Regions from separate parts of the uncultured Rossellomorea sp. genome, predicted to be linked through region 2. Evidence: riboswitches for the same ligand, from Rfam matches in the RefSeq annotation. Region 2 holds a riboswitch; each other region holds the start of a gene.
What was found. A riboswitch is a leader RNA that binds a small molecule or an ion and turns the genes downstream of it on or off. The one in region 2 is predicted to bind S-adenosylmethionine.
Positions count from the first base shown of each region.

Region 1: another riboswitch for S-adenosylmethionine. It lies ahead of mtnK (S-methyl-5-thioribose kinase); the one in region 2 lies ahead of Q1B03_RS15385 (O-acetylhomoserine aminocarboxypropyltransferase/cysteine synthase family protein).
Region 3: another riboswitch for S-adenosylmethionine. It lies ahead of mmuP (S-methylmethionine permease); the one in region 2 lies ahead of Q1B03_RS15385 (O-acetylhomoserine aminocarboxypropyltransferase/cysteine synthase family protein).

Region 1 is NZ_CANKZT010000002.1:355,807-361,728, forward strand. It holds gene Q1B03_RS08715 (methylated-DNA--[protein]-cysteine S-methyltransferase) at 1-454, shown strand, start outside; gene Q1B03_RS08720 (metalloregulator ArsR/SmtB family transcription factor) at 1,097-1,693, shown strand; gene mtnA (S-methyl-5-thioribose-1-phosphate isomerase) at 1,744-2,790, opposite strand; gene mtnK (S-methyl-5-thioribose kinase) at 2,809-3,990, opposite strand; SAM riboswitch class I at 4,107-4,263, opposite strand; gene Q1B03_RS08735 (carbon-nitrogen family hydrolase) at 4,367-5,149, opposite strand; gene Q1B03_RS08740 (pyridoxal phosphate-dependent aminotransferase) at 5,271-5,922, shown strand, end outside.
Region 2 is NZ_CANKZT010000004.1:170,366-176,287, forward strand. It holds gene Q1B03_RS15360 (class I SAM-dependent methyltransferase) at 251-820, shown strand; gene Q1B03_RS15365 (hypothetical protein) at 854-1,477, shown strand; gene Q1B03_RS15370 (redoxin domain-containing protein) at 1,470-2,051, shown strand; gene Q1B03_RS15375 (DUF302 domain-containing protein) at 2,143-2,526, shown strand; gene Q1B03_RS15380 (PLP-dependent aspartate aminotransferase family protein) at 2,652-3,791, shown strand; SAM riboswitch class I at 3,887-4,005, shown strand; gene Q1B03_RS15385 (O-acetylhomoserine aminocarboxypropyltransferase/cysteine synthase family protein) at 4,338-5,633, shown strand.
Region 3 is NZ_CANKZT010000008.1:126,519-132,440, reverse strand. It holds gene mmuM (homocysteine S-methyltransferase) at 1-807, opposite strand, end outside; gene mmuP (S-methylmethionine permease) at 776-2,188, opposite strand; SAM riboswitch class I at 2,283-2,388, opposite strand; gene nei (endonuclease VIII) at 2,527-3,351, shown strand; gene Q1B03_RS20205 (isochorismatase family protein) at 3,446-4,018, opposite strand; gene Q1B03_RS20200 (YdiU family protein) at 4,148-5,605, opposite strand; gene Q1B03_RS20195 (ABC transporter permease subunit) at 5,870-5,922, shown strand, end outside.

The DNA.
Region 1 (5,922 bases), on a different contig from region 2:
TCATGCAATTGTGATGGAGAGCCCAATTGGGAAACTAGAGCTTCAAGCAGATCAGAGCTATCTTATTTCAGTACAGTTTATAGAAGATGAGGGGAAAGCGGATTCTGATACGGATCATCCGATATTAAAAATTGCACAAGAACAAATCAGACAATTTTTTAAAGGAGAGAGAAGGGAATTTGATCTTCCTTTAAAGATAGAAGGAACAGCTTTTCAGAAAGAAGTATGGAAAATCCTGCAGCAGATTCCATTTGGTGAAACCTGGTCTTATCAGGATGTAGCCCAAGCGATTCAAAGACCTAAAGCTGTAAGGGCAGTAGGACAAGCGAATAAAGCCAATCGTTTCCCCATCATCATCCCATGTCACCGGGTCATTGGAAAGAATAAAACACTTACAGGCTATGCCGGTAAGCAGGTGGATAAGAAAGAAACCTTATTGTTGTTAGAACAATAGAATGAAAAACAGGCATCCTCCAAATGGAGGTTGCCTGTTTTTTTATACCGCTCTTTTCTCAAAGATTGTTGCTTTTTAACATAAGCTCTTCAGGGCTCTGTCAATTAGCGTGTACTAGGTGGTGAGGGAACTGCTCCACTTGCAGCTAGCATTCGGCCGAGCCTCCTCAGCTTAGCCGAACGGGGTCTCGGAACGACCAAAATGGAGTCTACGCAGCCCTCACCATGTATAAGAGTTTTCGTGACACAGCTTATTTATGCTAATAAACAATTGAATGAAACAGTTTGTCCTATACCAGCTAAAATCTACTGTACATTTTGAAAAATGCTGTATTCTAAACAATTATGATATTTATATTAGTCTAGAGTAAGAAACTCACACTTAGAAAGTTGATTGGAGCGGAAGGTGCTCGACTCCTGCGGGAATAACGGGAAAGTTGAGACCCCGCAGGGCAAAGCCCGAGGAGGCTCAACTCACGCCCCGCGGAAAGCGAGCACCTGGATCGGAAATCAACCCACTACTCGCTTTTTCAAAAGCAACAAAGTTTAAGAAAAGAACCTTTTATAATTAGTGATTGAATTACAACCCTATTTAGATTATCATCTAATTAGATGGTAATCTAAATAGTGAGGAGGAGACCTTTTGCAATTAAGTAAACAGGTAGCTTTTCATAAAACGATGGGTGATGCTACCCGAATCAAGATTGTCTATTTACTGGCATCTGAAAGCTTACATGTGGGAGCCATTGCGGGAAAACTGGGACTCACTGCCCCGACAATATCCCATCATCTAACGAAACTGAAAGAGTGCAATCTTGTTTATTCACGAAGAGAGAAGAACACGGTTTACTACTATTTGAATAAAAAGGTTTTGAGTCATCATGGAAATGTTCTTCATCAGTTTGCTCAGGAAGAGAAAGGGGAAAATGTGATGTCAGAGAAGTTATTGAAAGAAAAACAGAAGGTAAAGAATAATTTCCTTGAGAAAAATGGACGAATCAAAAATATTCCTTCTCAACAAAAAAAGAAATTATTTATATTGGAACATATGGTGGAAGGATTAAAGGTGGGAGAAAAATATAAGGAAAAAGATTTGAATGAATATATTCAACAATTTCATGAGGACTTTGCAACCCTGAGAAGAGAATTTATTATTCATCAGTTTATGTATCGGGAAAATGGCATATACGAAGTGAACCCGAGGGAGATGTGGGCATCGTCAAAACTGTATGAGAAATAGCAAGGAAGTAAAAGGAAGAGCAGGAGGGATCTCCTGCTCTTCCTTTGGATTTAACCGATGGTTTGTTGAATACTTTCTTCAAAGCTAGGGTAGAGAACACCTTTTTCCGTTATAATGCCTGTAATCAACTCATGAGAAGTAACATCGAAGGCGGGATTATAAACAGGAACGTTTTCTGGTGCAATCAATGTTCCACCTACTGTTGTGATCTCTTCCCGGGTTCTTTCTTCAATCGGAATCTCATTACCGTTTCGGATTGAAAGATCGAATGTGGAGGATGGAGCAGAAACATAAAAAGGAATATTGAAGTGTTTACACAGAATGGCAAGCATGGACGTTCCGATTTTATTTGCGGTATCCCCATTGGCAGAGATGCGATCAGCACCAACGATGACTGCTTCTATACCTTTTTCTTTCATTGTATGAGCCGCCATGCTATCGGTGATGAGGGTGACGTCAACTCCGGATTGTTGTAATTCCCAAGCAGTCAGTCGTGCCCCTTGCAGAACGGGCCGCGTTTCACATGCGTAAACCTGAAAAGCTTTTCCTTTTTCTCTTCCTAAATGAAATGGGGCTAATGCCGTCCCATATTTACTCGTTGCAATGGAACCTGCGTTACAAATGGTCATCACCTTATGTTTGTCCTTCAATATACTTAATCCATATTCTCCTATTAAACGACATACTGCCTCGTCTTCTGCATGAAGTTGGATTGCAGCATGGAGTAAATTGGTTTTGGCTTCATTAACCGAAGATATATGCTCTAATACCTTTTCCAGGCGATTTAAAGCCCAAACCAAGTTGACTGCAGTAGGCCGTGATTCAATGAGGTATTTCTTGTCCCGATGAAAGAGGTCCATGAATTCTGCTAGGGTATTCGCTTCATACTGACAGGCTGCTTGGGCTAATCCGTAAGCCGCCGTGATGCCAATAGCAGGAGCCCCTCTCACTTTTAGGGTGATAATCGCATCATAATAATCTTCAATGGTCGAGAGTTTATTGTATTCCACTATGTTAGGCAGTTTTTGTTGATTTAGAATCAGTAAATAATCTTCATGCCACTCTAGTGAAGTTGGAATTGTAAGTGTTTGTGTCATGTCAATCTCCTTTATTCATTAAGAATGTGACTGTATTAAGGATATGAGTCCCTCAATGGACTGGATCTGTTTGCGTTTCACGATCAGTTCTTTTCCAAGAGCTATGCAAGTACGTTTAGCTTTTATTCTTTGTTCCTGATCAGCGATGCTCTCCAAATCTTCAACATGAGCAAGGCCAATGGTTCTTCTGATACATTCACATCCTGCAAAGCCGATGCTGTCCTGAAAGCTTTTCTCCAATACATATTCAAGGTAGCCATTTACTTTCGTGTAGGCATCTCGGCTTTCCATCCAATGTTTGGAGAACGTCGTAGAGAAGACGTTCCAGGTATTCTGGATGTGATGGAGAATCGTATCCTTCTCTTCAGGTTTTGAAACCGCCTGGAAGATGAGGTTTGCAATGAATTGTCCAATGTCAAAGCCAATCGGTCCATAAAAGGCGAACTCGGGATCGATCACTTTTGTTTGGTTCTGATCTACAAAGATGCTACCAGTATGAAGGTCTCCATGCAGTAGCGCTTCCCCTTCAGTCAGAAAGCTCTTTTTCAATTTTGCCACCTCAAGCTTTACAGTGAAATCTTCCCATAATTTTTGAACATCTTGAGATAACTCTTCCTCAAATTCATTGGTTTCACTATTGAAAAAAGGATCAGTAAATACGAGATCTTCAGTAATTTTGCATAGCTCAGGATTTGAAAATTCTTTCACGTATTCCTTTTTCTTGAAAGGATGAAGGGCATAATCAGATGTGAAATACAGTGTATTGGCTAAAAAAGTTCCGATGTCTTGGGAGAGCTGTGGATACTTTTCCCCTTTGATAAGGCCTGCCCGGGCAATCGTCAGTGCACTCAAATCCTCCATTACCGTAATCGCAAGTGCAGGATCTGAGTAGTACACTTCAGGAACCAGATCCCCTACAAATGATCGTTGAAGCTTTAGAGCACCGGCTTCGATTCTTGCCCGTTCGATTGTCAATGGCCAACTTTCCCCTACAACCTTTGCATAGGGAAGTGCTTGCTTAATAATGATTCCTTTACCTGTTTCACTCTCTACTACATGAAATACCAAGTTTAAGTTGCCGTCTCCTATTTCTTTACATGTCAAGAGAGTTCCATCTTCAAAAATTCTTAAACGAATGGCCAGCACAATTGCCGACTGTTCAGTTAGTGGTTGATACGTATTGAGTTTAGTAATTGCCATTTTCGTTCCTCCTTTTAGTACACCCTTATGAGTACAGTGTTATGGAGGCTTTTCCGTGGCATTAGAAAAGCCTCTTTCCATGTTCGAAAGAGGCTTGAAGAAGGTATCTTCGTCGCCTCTTATCTCTCAGAAAGATAATCTTTCTGTTGGAATTAGCACCGTGCCTTACTGGATTAGTCAATCCGGCGCTTACTGCGCCCCGTTTTAATACGGTATTATGGTCGGTTGCTGGGCTTCATAGGGCCAAATCCCTCAGCCAGCTCTTGATAAGAGTTGCGTACGCTATTTAATTAAACTTTCAGAATGTTCCATATGAATTGAATGGTACCATTGAAGTATTTTCCATGTCAACGGTTTTTTTAAAGAAATAACCTTTCTAATAAAAATCCGGTCTTCGATCCTGAAATATCGGAATCTGTTTTCGGACTCTTTCTACTTCATGTAAATTGATTTCAGCTGAAACCAATTCTTCCGTTTGAGATCCCTTTGAAAGAATTTCTCCCCAGGGATCAATGATGAGGGAACAACCGCCGAATTCATTGTTCGGGTCACTGCCCACACGGTTGCAGGCGATTACAAAGCACTGATTTTCAATCGCTCGTGCCCTTAAGAGGGTCTGCCAGTGATCAATTCGTGCTGCTGGCCACTCTGCTACGACAAAAACAATCTTGGCTCCCAATAGTACATGTTTTCTGAACCATTCCGGAAAACGAATGTCGTAACAAATCAATCCTGCCATCTCTGTTTCTTGAAGGGTGAACATGCCATCTTCTTGTCCAGGAAGTAAATAATGATGTTCATTCATTAGCTTGAAAAGGTGAAGCTTTGAATACTGTTTCACCAACCTGCCATCGGAATTCGCAACTAAAAGTGTATTGCTCACCCCATTCTGTGTTTTGTTTGCCACAGAACCACCTACAATGTGAATGGAATATTTCTTTGATAGAGAAGTCAGGAAAGAAGATGAATCTTTCGCACCGTTATCAGCGATGTCATCCATTCTTGTAAGGTCATATCCAGTCGTCCAAAGCTCAGGCAGCACAACTGTATCACAGCCGTCATTCTTCGCTTTTTTAACCCATTGTTCTACTTTTTTCTTGTTTTCTTCAGGGTTTCCGAACACAATATCCATTTGTGCGAGACCTATCTTTTGAATCATTTGCTTCACCTCATTATAGACTTTTGGAATTTATTCCTTTACATTCTTTATTTTCCGTTATATCATTTGTGACTAGAATTTGAAAGTAATTAATTTTCAAAAAAATGTAGTGGGTGAGTATATGAAAACCTTTAGTAAGGCAAAACGTTTAGATTTATTACCTGAACAATTTTTCGCATCCCTTGCAAGTACAGTGAATGCGGTTGTGGAAGAGGGACATGATGTCATTAATTTAGGGCAGGGAAATCCGGATCAGCCGACTCCTCCACATATTGTGGAAAAACTGACAGAAGCAGCTGCTTCACCATCGAATCATAAATATCCTCCATTCCGTGGCTTATCGTCATTTAAAGAGGCGATTGCCGCCTTCTACCTCCGTGAATACGGTGTAAAAGTAGATTCGGAAACAGAGGTAGCTGTGCTGTTCGGAGGAAAGGCAGGTTTAGTTGAAATTCCTCAATGTTTATTGAACCCTGGTGATGGTGTATTAGTGCCTGATCCTGGTTACCCGGATTATTTATCCGGGGTAGCATTAGCAGAAGCCCGCATGATCAAAATGCCTCTCCGTGAGGAAAATGGATTTCTACCTGATTATCGAGAACAGTCTCGTGAAGAGTTAGAAAGTGCAAAGTTAATGTTTCTTAACTATCCTAATAATCCTACTGGTGCGATCGCTACAACCTCATTTTTTGAAGAAACAGTGAAACTTGCCGATCAGCATGATATTTGTGTTGTACATGACTTTGCCTATGGAGCGATTGGGTTTGATGGAC
Region 2 (5,922 bases):
CTTTCTATACTGTCCACTGATCAATCACTGCAAAAAACATAGAGGAAACCCCTATACTACAAAAGCAGAAATAAAGGATTCTCCTTCATGGGGAATCCTTTTATAATTCAAAATTTCGACACACATTACTCCATGCTATCTGTAATAATTCTCCTATAGGATACACTATGAGTAAATAACTTGCTTGTATATAAAAGATTTAAGATACTAATACATATAAGGGTATATTTAACGAATGGAGGAATTCCCAATGGCCGGAGATTTATTTGAACACCATAGAGCTTCAAAGCTCCTGGATCCAAGACGTCAAGAGCTCGTACCGGTGGAAAAAGTTCTCGAACTTCTCAAACTCAATGAAGACGATATCGTCGCCGACTTGGGCTGTGGGAATGGCTACCTGACCCTTCCCATTGCGAAAACGGTTGAATCGAATGTCCAGGCAGTAGATCTGCAGCAGGAAATGCTGGAATACTTGAAACACCGTGCAAATGAAGAAAATGTAGACAATATCGTTTATGTGAAATCGTCCCTTGAATACCTCAGTTTCAATAAAGGCACTTTGGATAAAATTGTATCTGCCTTTGTCTTGCATGAAGTTCCCGATCTGATCAAAGTATTTCAGGATTTACACGATATGCTGAAGGAAGATGGCATTTGGCTGATCCTGGATTGGGAAAAGGTAGAATCAGAAATGGGACCGCCTTTAGATCATCGCATTTCTTCCGGGGAACTCGATCGACAGCTCAAATCATCCGGGTTCCACACAACAATAGGTCACTTGCATCCATCGGTTTATTACATTGTCGTTAAAAAAGAATAATAGATAAACCAGAACGTGACTGGAGGGAGTTGAATGGCTATGATTGAACAGTGGTACACCATAGGCTCCTTCACATTCCCGGCTTCGTGGGGAGCCATTATCTCTTCGGTCATACTCACTTTCCTGTTCCTCTTCTTCTGGGATAGAAAGGCAAGCGACTGGTATTCCAATGGTATTTTTACCTTTTTACTCGTCTGGAAACTGAGTGTGATTGTGGTTGACTTTCAAACGGTTATGAAGCATCCCATTACCATCCTCTACTTTCACGGAGGAGTCGTTGGGTACTGGTTGGGACTGATAGCGGCGCTTACTTACATATTTGTTAAAAAAGTGGATCATCCGTCTACTATCATCATTTCATGGATGGTCACAGTTCTTGTCTTTGAAGCTGTCCTTCATATGCTTCATCACCACTATCTTCTAGCTGGTATTCAAGTACTGCTCAATCTATTGATCACTGTCTTTTTTATTAAAAAAGCCAGTGATTCCGGTGGTGATATCTGGGCAGGACAGTTATTAGTCATGTTTACTTTAGTCCAGTTATTTCTAAGTGCCTTCATCGGCGGCTTTGAATTTACCGTCACCACCTGGACATATCTGATCATGATGACCTATCTCATCTTTCTCTTAAACATAAGGAGGAAACACAATGAATAAACGAAATTTTGCTTTGGCCATCGTTGCGCTTCTTATCGGCATTTTCTTAGTGAACTTTTTTCAGGATCAACAGGAAAAGAAGGCCAGGGAAGAGGCTGCCCAATTAGCCAATGAATCCATGGATCTTTCTAATGCACAGCAGGGGCTCGCAAAAGGGGACCGCGCTCCGGATTTTAAATTAACCACCTTAGATGGTGAAGCCGTAAAGCTTTCAGATTATCAAGGTAAGAAAGTGATCCTGAACTTTTGGGCTACCTGGTGTCCACCATGTAAAGCTGAAATGCCCCATATGCAAAGTTATTACGAAAACAATGCAGAGAAAGAAAACGTTGAAATCCTTGCCGTCAACCTGACCTCCATGGACGATGGGGAAAAGGCCGTCCATCAATTTGTCGACGGTTATGAACTGACCTTCCCTGTCCCAATGGATAAAGAGGGGGCGGTCGGTGACGAATACCGTGTATTTACCATCCCGACCACCTACATGATCGACACCAAAGGCATCATCCAACACAAAATCGTCGGCCCCATGAACGAAGACATGATGGGTAAAATGGTCGAAGGAATGGAATAATGGAGAGGGACGGACCTCTGAATATCGATGTTTGACCTTATACTCTATGAGGTATTAAATGAATGTGATAAAAAAAGGAGGAGATGTGAACATGTTTCATTACACAAAGGAAGTTTCAATGAGTGTGAAAGAAGCAGTGGAAGCGGTAGAAACTGTCCTGAAAGATGAGAGCTTCGGTGTACTATGGAATCTCGATCTTGCCCAGAAATTGCAGGATAAGGGCCTTGATTTCAACGAAGAAGTAGTCGTATTAGAGGTGTGTAATCCACATGAAGCTAAAAAGGTGCTGGAAGAAAGCATGCTCGTAAGCTACTTCCTTCCTTGCAAAGTGACGGTATACACAGAAGGCGGTACCACCAAGATCGGTATGGCAAAACCAAGCAAGCTGATCGAGATGGTGGATAACGATGAACTAAAAAGCCTGGCATTGGATATTGAAAATCGCCTGATCGGATGTTTGGAAAACGTTCAATAAAACGCAGTGCACCTGTTGCAATTTGGCAGGTGTTTTTTTATGCCTCCAAAAGATCTTACTCCTCACAATCTTCTGAATATGATACACTTTTAAAAATACATAGATTCAGGAAGGATGAAAGAGAGATGAAATTCACAACTAAGGTCGTGCACAGTCAGTTAAAAGGAACAGAGGAAATCCGCAGTAAGACGACTCCGATTTATCAGACCTCTGCTTTTTCTTTTACTTCTTTAGAGGAGTTGGAGGGTTTCTATGAAGGGAAGTCTCCTTATCTCTACACAAGAACGGGAAATCCAAATACAGACGAGCTTGGAAAGATGGTGGCAGACTTGGAAGGAGCCCCGGCAGGTGTAGCAACTTCTTCTGGATTATCGGCCATCCTTGTTGGTATCCTCGCTGTTGTGCAATCAGGGGATCACATCATTGCTGCCGAGGATTTATACGGGGGTACGTTCCATATGCTGAAAGAAGAGCTGAAATCACTCGGTATTTCTACTTCATTCGTTGATTTTACAAGTTTAGAGGAATTAGAGGGAGCCATTACTCCACAAACCAAACTCATCTACAGTGAGACCGTTACAAACCCGTTTATGCGAGTGGAAGATATCCCTAAAATGGTCGGATTCGCTGAAAAACACAACCTGAAAACAATGATCGATAACACATTCGCCACACCGTTTCTGCGCCACCCTTTCTTAGAAGGGGTGGATCTGGTCGCTCACAGTGCCACGAAGTATATCGGAGGACATAGTGATATCACAGCAGGAGTCATAGTCGGGAAGGAAGATCTTGTTCAAAAAGCGAGAGAAAAAGTCGTCAACATCGGTTCGAACCTGAGTCCATTTGAAGCCTGGCTGACATGCCGCGGAGCGAAAACACTGGCTCTCCGAATGGGGACCCAAGCAAGGAATGCCGAAGTTCTTGCGGCGGACCTTCGAGCAAATGAATACGTGAAGGAAGTTTATTACCCAACGGATTTATCCGATAAAGGAAATGGAGCCATCGTAACGATCGAGCTATCCAACACATGTGACATCAGTACATTCTTCAAATCACTTGGCTGGATTAAAATCATCCCTTCTCTTGCCGGCGTGGAGACTACGGTCTCATATCCATTAGGAACGTCTCATCGTGCCCTGCCGAAGGATGCGCAGGAAAAACTCGGAATAAACACACATGTCGTGCGCATATCGTTAGGTATTGAGGATGGGGAAGACATCGTCGTGCAATTTAACGAAGCGATTACAGCTTCGGTTAAAAATTAAATAATGTAAAAATTCTAAAAATACTCTTGACGTTGAGGTCGGTTACCCCTTATAATTCATCTCAACGCAAGAATTTTCACATTGACAACTACATGCTCTTATCCAGAGAGGTGGAGGGACTAGGCCCGATGAAACCCGGCAACCTTCATGTACGCAGTAATGCGTCGCATGAAAAGGTGCTAATTCCTGCAGGCGATTGCCTGAAAGATAAGAGGAGGACCCTATTAAATTAGACCCTCTTCTTAGGAAGAGGGTTTTTTATTTTTTCCTCTTCTATCTTCTTAAGGAAACATACTTCTTCGATTTTTCAGTTTCAGAGTTCGACAGCAGAATTTTGGTGGAAATTTAACAGGAGAAAATGGGACGATATTTAACAGTTAAAATAAGTCGAAAATTCAACTGTTAAAAAAACGCATTATTTTAACAGTCAAATATCATTCTGAATTTAACAGTCAAAATTCTAACAAACTTTAACAGGCAAACGTCCAAAACATCCAACCGCAAAACGGAAACCCAATCACCAAAACCATTTAGGAGGAATTCTCTATGACAAAATCATTCGATTTCGACACACTACTACTTCACGGCGGCCAGGAGCCGGATCCATCTACAGGTTCGAGGGCAGTGCCGATTTACCAAACGACATCCTACGTTTTCGATAACAGTGATCATGCGGCAAAATTATTTGCCCTTGAAGAGCCGGGTAACATTTATACGCGCATCATGAACCCGACTGTAGACGTGTTGGAAAAACGCCTTGCTCTGTTAGAAGGAGGAATCGGAGCACTTGGTGTATCATCCGGAATGGCCGCTATCTCACTATCAATCTTAAATATCGCCGGAGCAGGTGATGAAATTGTAGCAGCTACCAATCTCTATGGTGGAACCTATAATCTATTCTCTACCACTCTCCCGAAATACGGTATCAAGGTGCATTTCGTAGATCCGACAGACCCGGAAAATTTCCGCAAAGCGATCACTCCTAAAACGAAAGCGGTATTCGCTGAAACAATCGGGAATCCAAGTCTACATGTGCTTGATATTGAAGCGGTAGCAAAAGTGGCACATGACCATCATATCCCGTTGATCATCGATAATACCTTTGCCACTCCATATGTATGTAAGCCGATCGAGTGGGGAGCGGATATCGTCATCCACTCTGCAACAAAATGGATCGGAGGTCACGGTACAGCAATCGGGGGAGTTGTCATTGACGGTGGGAAGTTCGATTGGAATCATGAAAAGTTCCCGGGTTTCACAGAAGAGGACCGAAGCTATAATGGACTGCGCTACGCACAGGATGTAGGACCGGCAGCATTCATTACAAAATTAAGGGTGCAGCTGCTTCGTGACTTAGGGGCGTGCTTAAGTCCGCAAAACGCATTCCTTCTGTTGCAGGGATTAGAAACGCTGCATCTTCGCATCGAACGTCACACAGAGAATGCCTTTAAGATTGCGGAGCATTTAGATCAGCATAATGGCGTTGCGTGGGTATCCTATCCAGGGTTGCCTCAGCATCCGTCTCACAAGCTTGCTCAAAAATACTTGAAAAACGGAGCGGGTTCCATCGTCGTATTTGGTATTAAAGGTGGAAGAGATTCCGGACGGAAAGTAGTCGATAACATTTCTCTTTGGTCTCATGTGGCCAATGTAGGGGATGCAAAATCACTGATCATCCACCCGGCATCCACGACCCATCAGCAATTAAACGACCAGGAAATTCGTGCTACAGGGGTAACCGAGGATCTTGTGAGACTTTCTGTTGGATTAGAGTCTGCGAAGGACCTGATCGAGGACTTGGATCATGCTATTGAAGTGGCGTTGGAAACATCACGGGTGTGATAGAAACTGGAGAATATGGCCCTAAAATCGTCATTGAAATCACTTTACAGGGTGAAAAGGTGGATTTAGATACTATTTATAGAGCATCCGGGGTCTACTTAAGGGAGATATCAGCGAAAACCTGATTTTATCAGCGGAATTTCGAATATATCAGCGAAATCGGACGATTTATCAGCGAAATTCCCTATATATCAGCAAAATCGGGATTGTATCAGCGAACAGGATGCACGCGCCGTCCCCTAGAAAGAATATCTGAATTCTTGACGAAAGTCTTAACGACGAATTCTCA
Region 3 (5,922 bases), on a different contig from region 2:
CTCAGCATTGTAAGACTCACCTGAGTTCGGGTACACGATGAGTGGTTTGTCAGTGTTTCTGCTTAATACGCTTATCGCCTTCTTGGCCGCAGGAATTGGTGCACAATTCACACCAATTGCAGCGATTTGTTCATCGTCATTGAACACACACGCGCACTCTTCAATCCCCGTTCCATCACTTATCGTCTCTCCATCCTTTAATGAAAAAGACAGCCAGGCGCAGGTATCTGGAAATTCTTTCAGAAGTGAAGCTAGTACCTTTGCTTCCTGCAAGGACGGGATGGTTTCGAATGCCAACAAATCAGCACCCGCCTCCACTAATGCCTGGATTCTTGGAAAATGGAAATCTGCTAAATGTTGATCACTTACTCCATAGTTCCCAACGTATTCAGAGCCGTCAGCAAGGTATGCCCCGTAAGGTCCTACAGAACCTGCAACGATTGGTTTCGGCCGATTCGCATTGCCCTTCTCTTCCTTCCAGAATTCATCCCGGGCCTGTTTGGCAAGAGTAACCGTTCTCTTGATTAATTCCAGCGCTTCAGGTTTCTCTATTCCTCGCTTTTTAAAACCATCCACCGTTGCCTGGTAGCTGGCTGTAATCGCACAATCGGCTCCTGCACGGAAATAATCAGCATGAACCTTCTCAATCGCTTCCGGTTTTTCAAGAAGTATACGGGCAGACCAAAGGGAATCGTTTAAATCAAAGCCATGGGATTCCAGCTCTGTGGCTAATGCTCCATCTAAAATCAGTGGGGAATGTTTTTGTAAAATACTATCAATGGGATTTAGCTTCAGTTGATTCGACATAACCTTTTCCTCTTTTCTTTACGTATTGTGTTAGATAATAGCTTCCATAGCAAAGGACGATAAACGGGATTCCGCAATAAAGGGCTATCCTCTGAGTGGGATCAAAGGCAATGCCGATACAAGAAGCTAGACAAAGCAGAAATGACGCAATGGGAACGAGTGGGTAGAGCGGCGTCCGATAAGCCAGATCTTTCACATCGTTTCCTTCCTTTATATACTGTCTTCGAAATAGAAATTGGGCAGCACTAATGCTCATCCACACGATCACTACCGCAAGGCCTGAGACCGAAACCAATACGATGTAGACCGTTCCCGGTGCAATGATGCTTGAAAGCAAGGCCAGTCCCCCTCCCAGCATGCTGCATACAATCGCATTGAGAGGGACTCCCCTATCAGTCAATTTGGCAAAGATCGGTGAGATGGTTTGCTTATCTGCCAGCGACCATAGCATTCTGGAAGAAGCATACAAACCTGAGTTTGCGGCTGATAAAATGGCCGTTATAATAACAAAATTCATGATATCGGCGGCATATGGGATTCCAATCCGTCCTAGCACCGCTACGAAAGGACTTTCCAATATACCGGCTGACTGGCTCGGTAATAAAGCAGATAATACGACAATCGTCCCTACATAAAAGATGATCAATCTCACAAGCGTGGTGCGGATAGCTTTAGGAATCGATTTTGATGGATTCTCCGTTTCTCCCGCCGCAACCCCGATCAATTCTGTTCCTGAAAAGGCAAAGTTCACGGCAAGCATGGTCATCAAGATGGCAAATGCCCCATTCGGAAACAACCCTGAACTTGTGATATTCGAGAAAAACGGAGCGGGCTCTGATTGACCGAGAGGGATGAACCCGACAATCGCCCCTGCCCCGATCACAATAAACGCAACAATCGAAATCACTTTTACTAAAGAAAACCAAAATTCAGATTCAGCAAAAAACCGCACTGACCATGCATTAAGTCCAAAAATCAACGCAGCAAAGACCGCGCTCCATATCCATACACTAATCGAAGGAAACCAGCGCTGCATCATCAAGCCAGCCGCCGTAAACTCCGACCCCAATGCCACTGTCCATGTCAGCCAATATAACCAGCCCACCGTGTAACCGGTGCCTGGACCAATGAACTTTGCAGCATAACTATGAAAGGATCCCGTCTCCGGCATATGGACAGAAAGCTCGCCTAAGCAAAGCATCACAAGATAAACAACCAGCGCCCCAATCAAATAAGCAAGGATCGTCCCAAACGGTCCAGCCTGATGAATCGTATAACCCGAACTCAAGAATAGCCCGGTTCCGATCACCCCTCCAAGAGACAGCATCACCAAATGCCGTGTCTTCATCTTCCTTTTAAAACTCTGACCTGCGTGTTCCATAAAAAAACACCCTTCCTCCTGAATATATTGTGGAATAAGTGGACAAACAAAAAACGCACCCTGAACGAGTGCGTCACCGACAAATAAAAGATTGCTCCTATCTATCAGGTTTGAATCACCCGCTGGAATTAGCACAGTATCTTCACAGACCTGTTGCTGAGGCTTCAAAGGGCCAGTCCCTCCACCTCTCTGGATAAGAAAATATGTAGATTTTTTAAAACTTTATCAATATATTGGAATAATGTCAAGAACATGAAACAGATGAGCAGCCCAGCCTATCCGAATGTTACTTCGGAAAGAAAAAAGGGAACAACTATACTAAAAAAGGAGAAACTGCCATGCCAGAAGGTCCGGAAATCAGAAGAGCTGCAGATGGAGTAGAGCGCGCTCTTAAAAATAAAAACGTACAAGATGTGTACTTTGCCTTCCCTCATTTAGAAGAGTACGAAGACCTTTTAAAAGGATCGATCGTGACCAGAGTGGATACGAAAGGAAAAGCCATGCTTATCCGCTTTGACAATGGCTACACCATTTATTCACACAATCAACTCTATGGAAAGTGGTACATCAGGAACCTTTACAATTATCCGAAGACAAACCGCCAGCTCAGATTGGCTCTACATAATGAGAAAAAGTCGGCACTTCTTTACAGTGCATCTGATATTGAAGTCCTCCGTGATGAAGAGGTACCTGAGCATCCTTTCGTTGCAAAAGTGGGACCCGATATTTTGAGTGAAGAAGTAACAGCGGACGAGTTGCTCCAAAGAATGAAAGACAAACGATTCTACAAAAGAAAGTGGTCGATTCTTTTATTAGATCAAGGGTTTGTAGCAGGAATCGGGAATTATTTGAGATCTGAGATCATGTTTGCAGCAGGCATCCACCCTTCTCTCCGTCCGATTGACTGTACGAAAGATCAATTGATGAAAACATCAGAGGCAATCATTCATTTAATGATGCAATCCTATAAGACTGGGGGAATTACAAACGATCTTGAACTTGTTGATAAGTTAAAAGCTCAAGGAGAGAAGCGCTCAAAATATCGACATTGGGTATTCAATCGGGAAGGAGCATCATGCTTTATTTGTGGGAGTGAAATTGAGAAGACGGTCGCAGCTTCGAGGCGGTTGTATTTTTGTCCGGTATGTCAGGTTGGGAGATAGGTTCCCTGCACCCCCTCGCCTCCCATGAACAAAGATAACTGTGTTACAGTAAAAAGCTCATCTCATCAGATCTGACAAAATGAGCTCTTCTATTCTACATTCCGTATTTCTCCCGATAATAATCATGCTTCGGCTGAAACAACTCTTCATCGGATTGTCTGACGTCGGAGAAATGATCTACATTATAATGACCATACAAAGCCTTGTTATGGTGCTGGATGATTTGTTCAGCCTTCAACACGGATGAATCCTTCGTTGAGTGACCATCCGATACCAGGGTTACATCCAATCCATTAACCGTTGCATACCGAACAGCGGTGTCGATACAATATTCTGTTTGGCAGCCCATGATGACGACATGTTCAACCTTATTGTCTTTTAAAAAGCTTAATAAAGGCGTACCATAAAACGAATTTGTCGCTAATTTATCATACACAACAGCGTTGTCCGGAACATGGATGTCCCTGTGAACCTGGAATCCGTCACCTTCCCCGCCTCCGACATCCTTATCCCGTATAAAGACGGGATGAGCACCCGCTTCGGCTGCCATTTGGATGACCCGATTGATGGTTTCAATCAGCCTCTCTTTTTGGAATACAGCTTGTTCCCCTTCATTTCCTTCAATTAATTCCTGCTGGGCATCAATCACGAGCAATGCTTGGTTCAATAGAAAAACTCCTTTATCTCCATTTTCTCCTCAACTATCTTTGAATAGTTTCGACTTATCAATGAGAAAGTCCTCTTACACACAAAAAAAACAGGAAACCTTTTGGGCTTCCTGTTACAGGTTCATTCTTCATGTACCGCAATACGTTCGGTAAGGACGAACAGATGGTTCCGGGAGTTTGGTGTACTCGCACTGTTCTGTCGTGTACTGGTAAGGATTCTTAAGGACCTCAAGCAAACGCTCCATTACGCTGTAATCATTGCTTTTCACAGCAGCTTCCAACGCTTCCTCCACACGATGATTCCGGGGAATCACCGACGGATTGCTTTTTCGCATTAACTGATGAGTTGCTTCTTTCGATTCTTTTTGCCTGTTTAGTCTTTCTTCCCAGCGTTCTTTCCATTGAATAAATTCAGTATTTTTAAACAGATCGATTTCTTCCTCATTTGTTAATGAACGGAATGTATTCGTATAGTCGGCACGATTCTCTTTCATTAATCCCAGAAGATCTTTTGCAAGGGATTCGTCCCCTTCTTCTTTGTTGAAAATACCGAGTTTCCCTCTCATTCCGTCGAGCCAGCGAGCTTCATACAGCTTAGGGAATTCCAGCACAGCATCTTGAGCAAGTTTCAGCGACTCTTCTTGTTCATCATGAAGAATCGGCAACAAACTTTCGGCAAATCGGGCAAGGTTCCAACCGGCAATTTGAGGCTGATTGCCATAGGCATAACGTCCCCCGGTATCAATGGAGCTGAATACTGTTGCCGGGTCATACGTATCCATAAAAGCGCATGGTCCATAATCAATGGTCTCTCCGCTGATCGTCATGTTATCTGTGTTCATCACACCATGAATGAACCCGGCCATTTGCCACTTGGCAATAAGTGCAGCCTGGCGCTTGATGACTTCTTTTAACAGGTAAAGATAACGGTTCGGTGCATTCATACCTTCCGGGTAATGACGCTCAACTGCATAATCAGCCAGTGCGCGGAGATCATCTACCGTTCCAAATTTAGAAGCAAACTGAAAAGTACCGACACGAAGATGACTAGCCGCTACGCGGATCAGGATCGCACCCTGCTGTTCCGTTTCCCGATAAATCGGTTCACCCGTAGTCACCACCGCCAAACTCCGGGTAGTCGGAACCCCAAGTCCGTGCATGGCTTCACTGATGATATGCTCCCTGAGCATCGGTCCAAGTCCCGCGCGACCGTCCCCACCTCGGGAATAAGGGGTTCTCCCTCCCCCTTTGAGCTGGATATCAAAACGCTCACCTGATGGGGTGATCTGTTCACCGATCAGGACTGCACGACCGTCTCCCAGCATAGTAAAATGGCCAAACTGATGCCCGGCATAGCTTTGAGCAAGGGGTTCGGCACCTTCCGGAATTCGGTTCCCGGCAAATACCTCTACCTCTTCTCCAAGTTTCCCCGCGTCCAGCCCCAGCGACTCAGCCACTCGTTCATTCAGTACGATCAGCTTTGGAGCTTGAACAGGAGTCGGATCCTGTCTAGTAAAAAAAGAACTTGGAAGTGTGGTATAGCTGTTCTCGAGATTCCAACCTGCTTGATTTCCCATTATCGTCATCTCCTTCTTTTCATAAATAAAACAAAAAACCATAGACCGTCTATGATTTTTGTGTAGTTCCCTTTTATGTCACCATCATTATAACGTTCTTCTCGGCTAATGTCCTATATGGCACCTGCGTATGTATCACTACTGATAGGATTTTCATTGGCATGAATTCCTATACCAAGAATAACATCCAGCAAATTAACATTATTGTAAAAATTAAAATTATTTTGAAATTTTTGTAATGCAAAGATATAATACTTCTAAAAGACTTTGGGGGTGTTTTTACTGAGAAAGTTCAATGTCATCGGTCTTCCCATTCAATTCTTGCT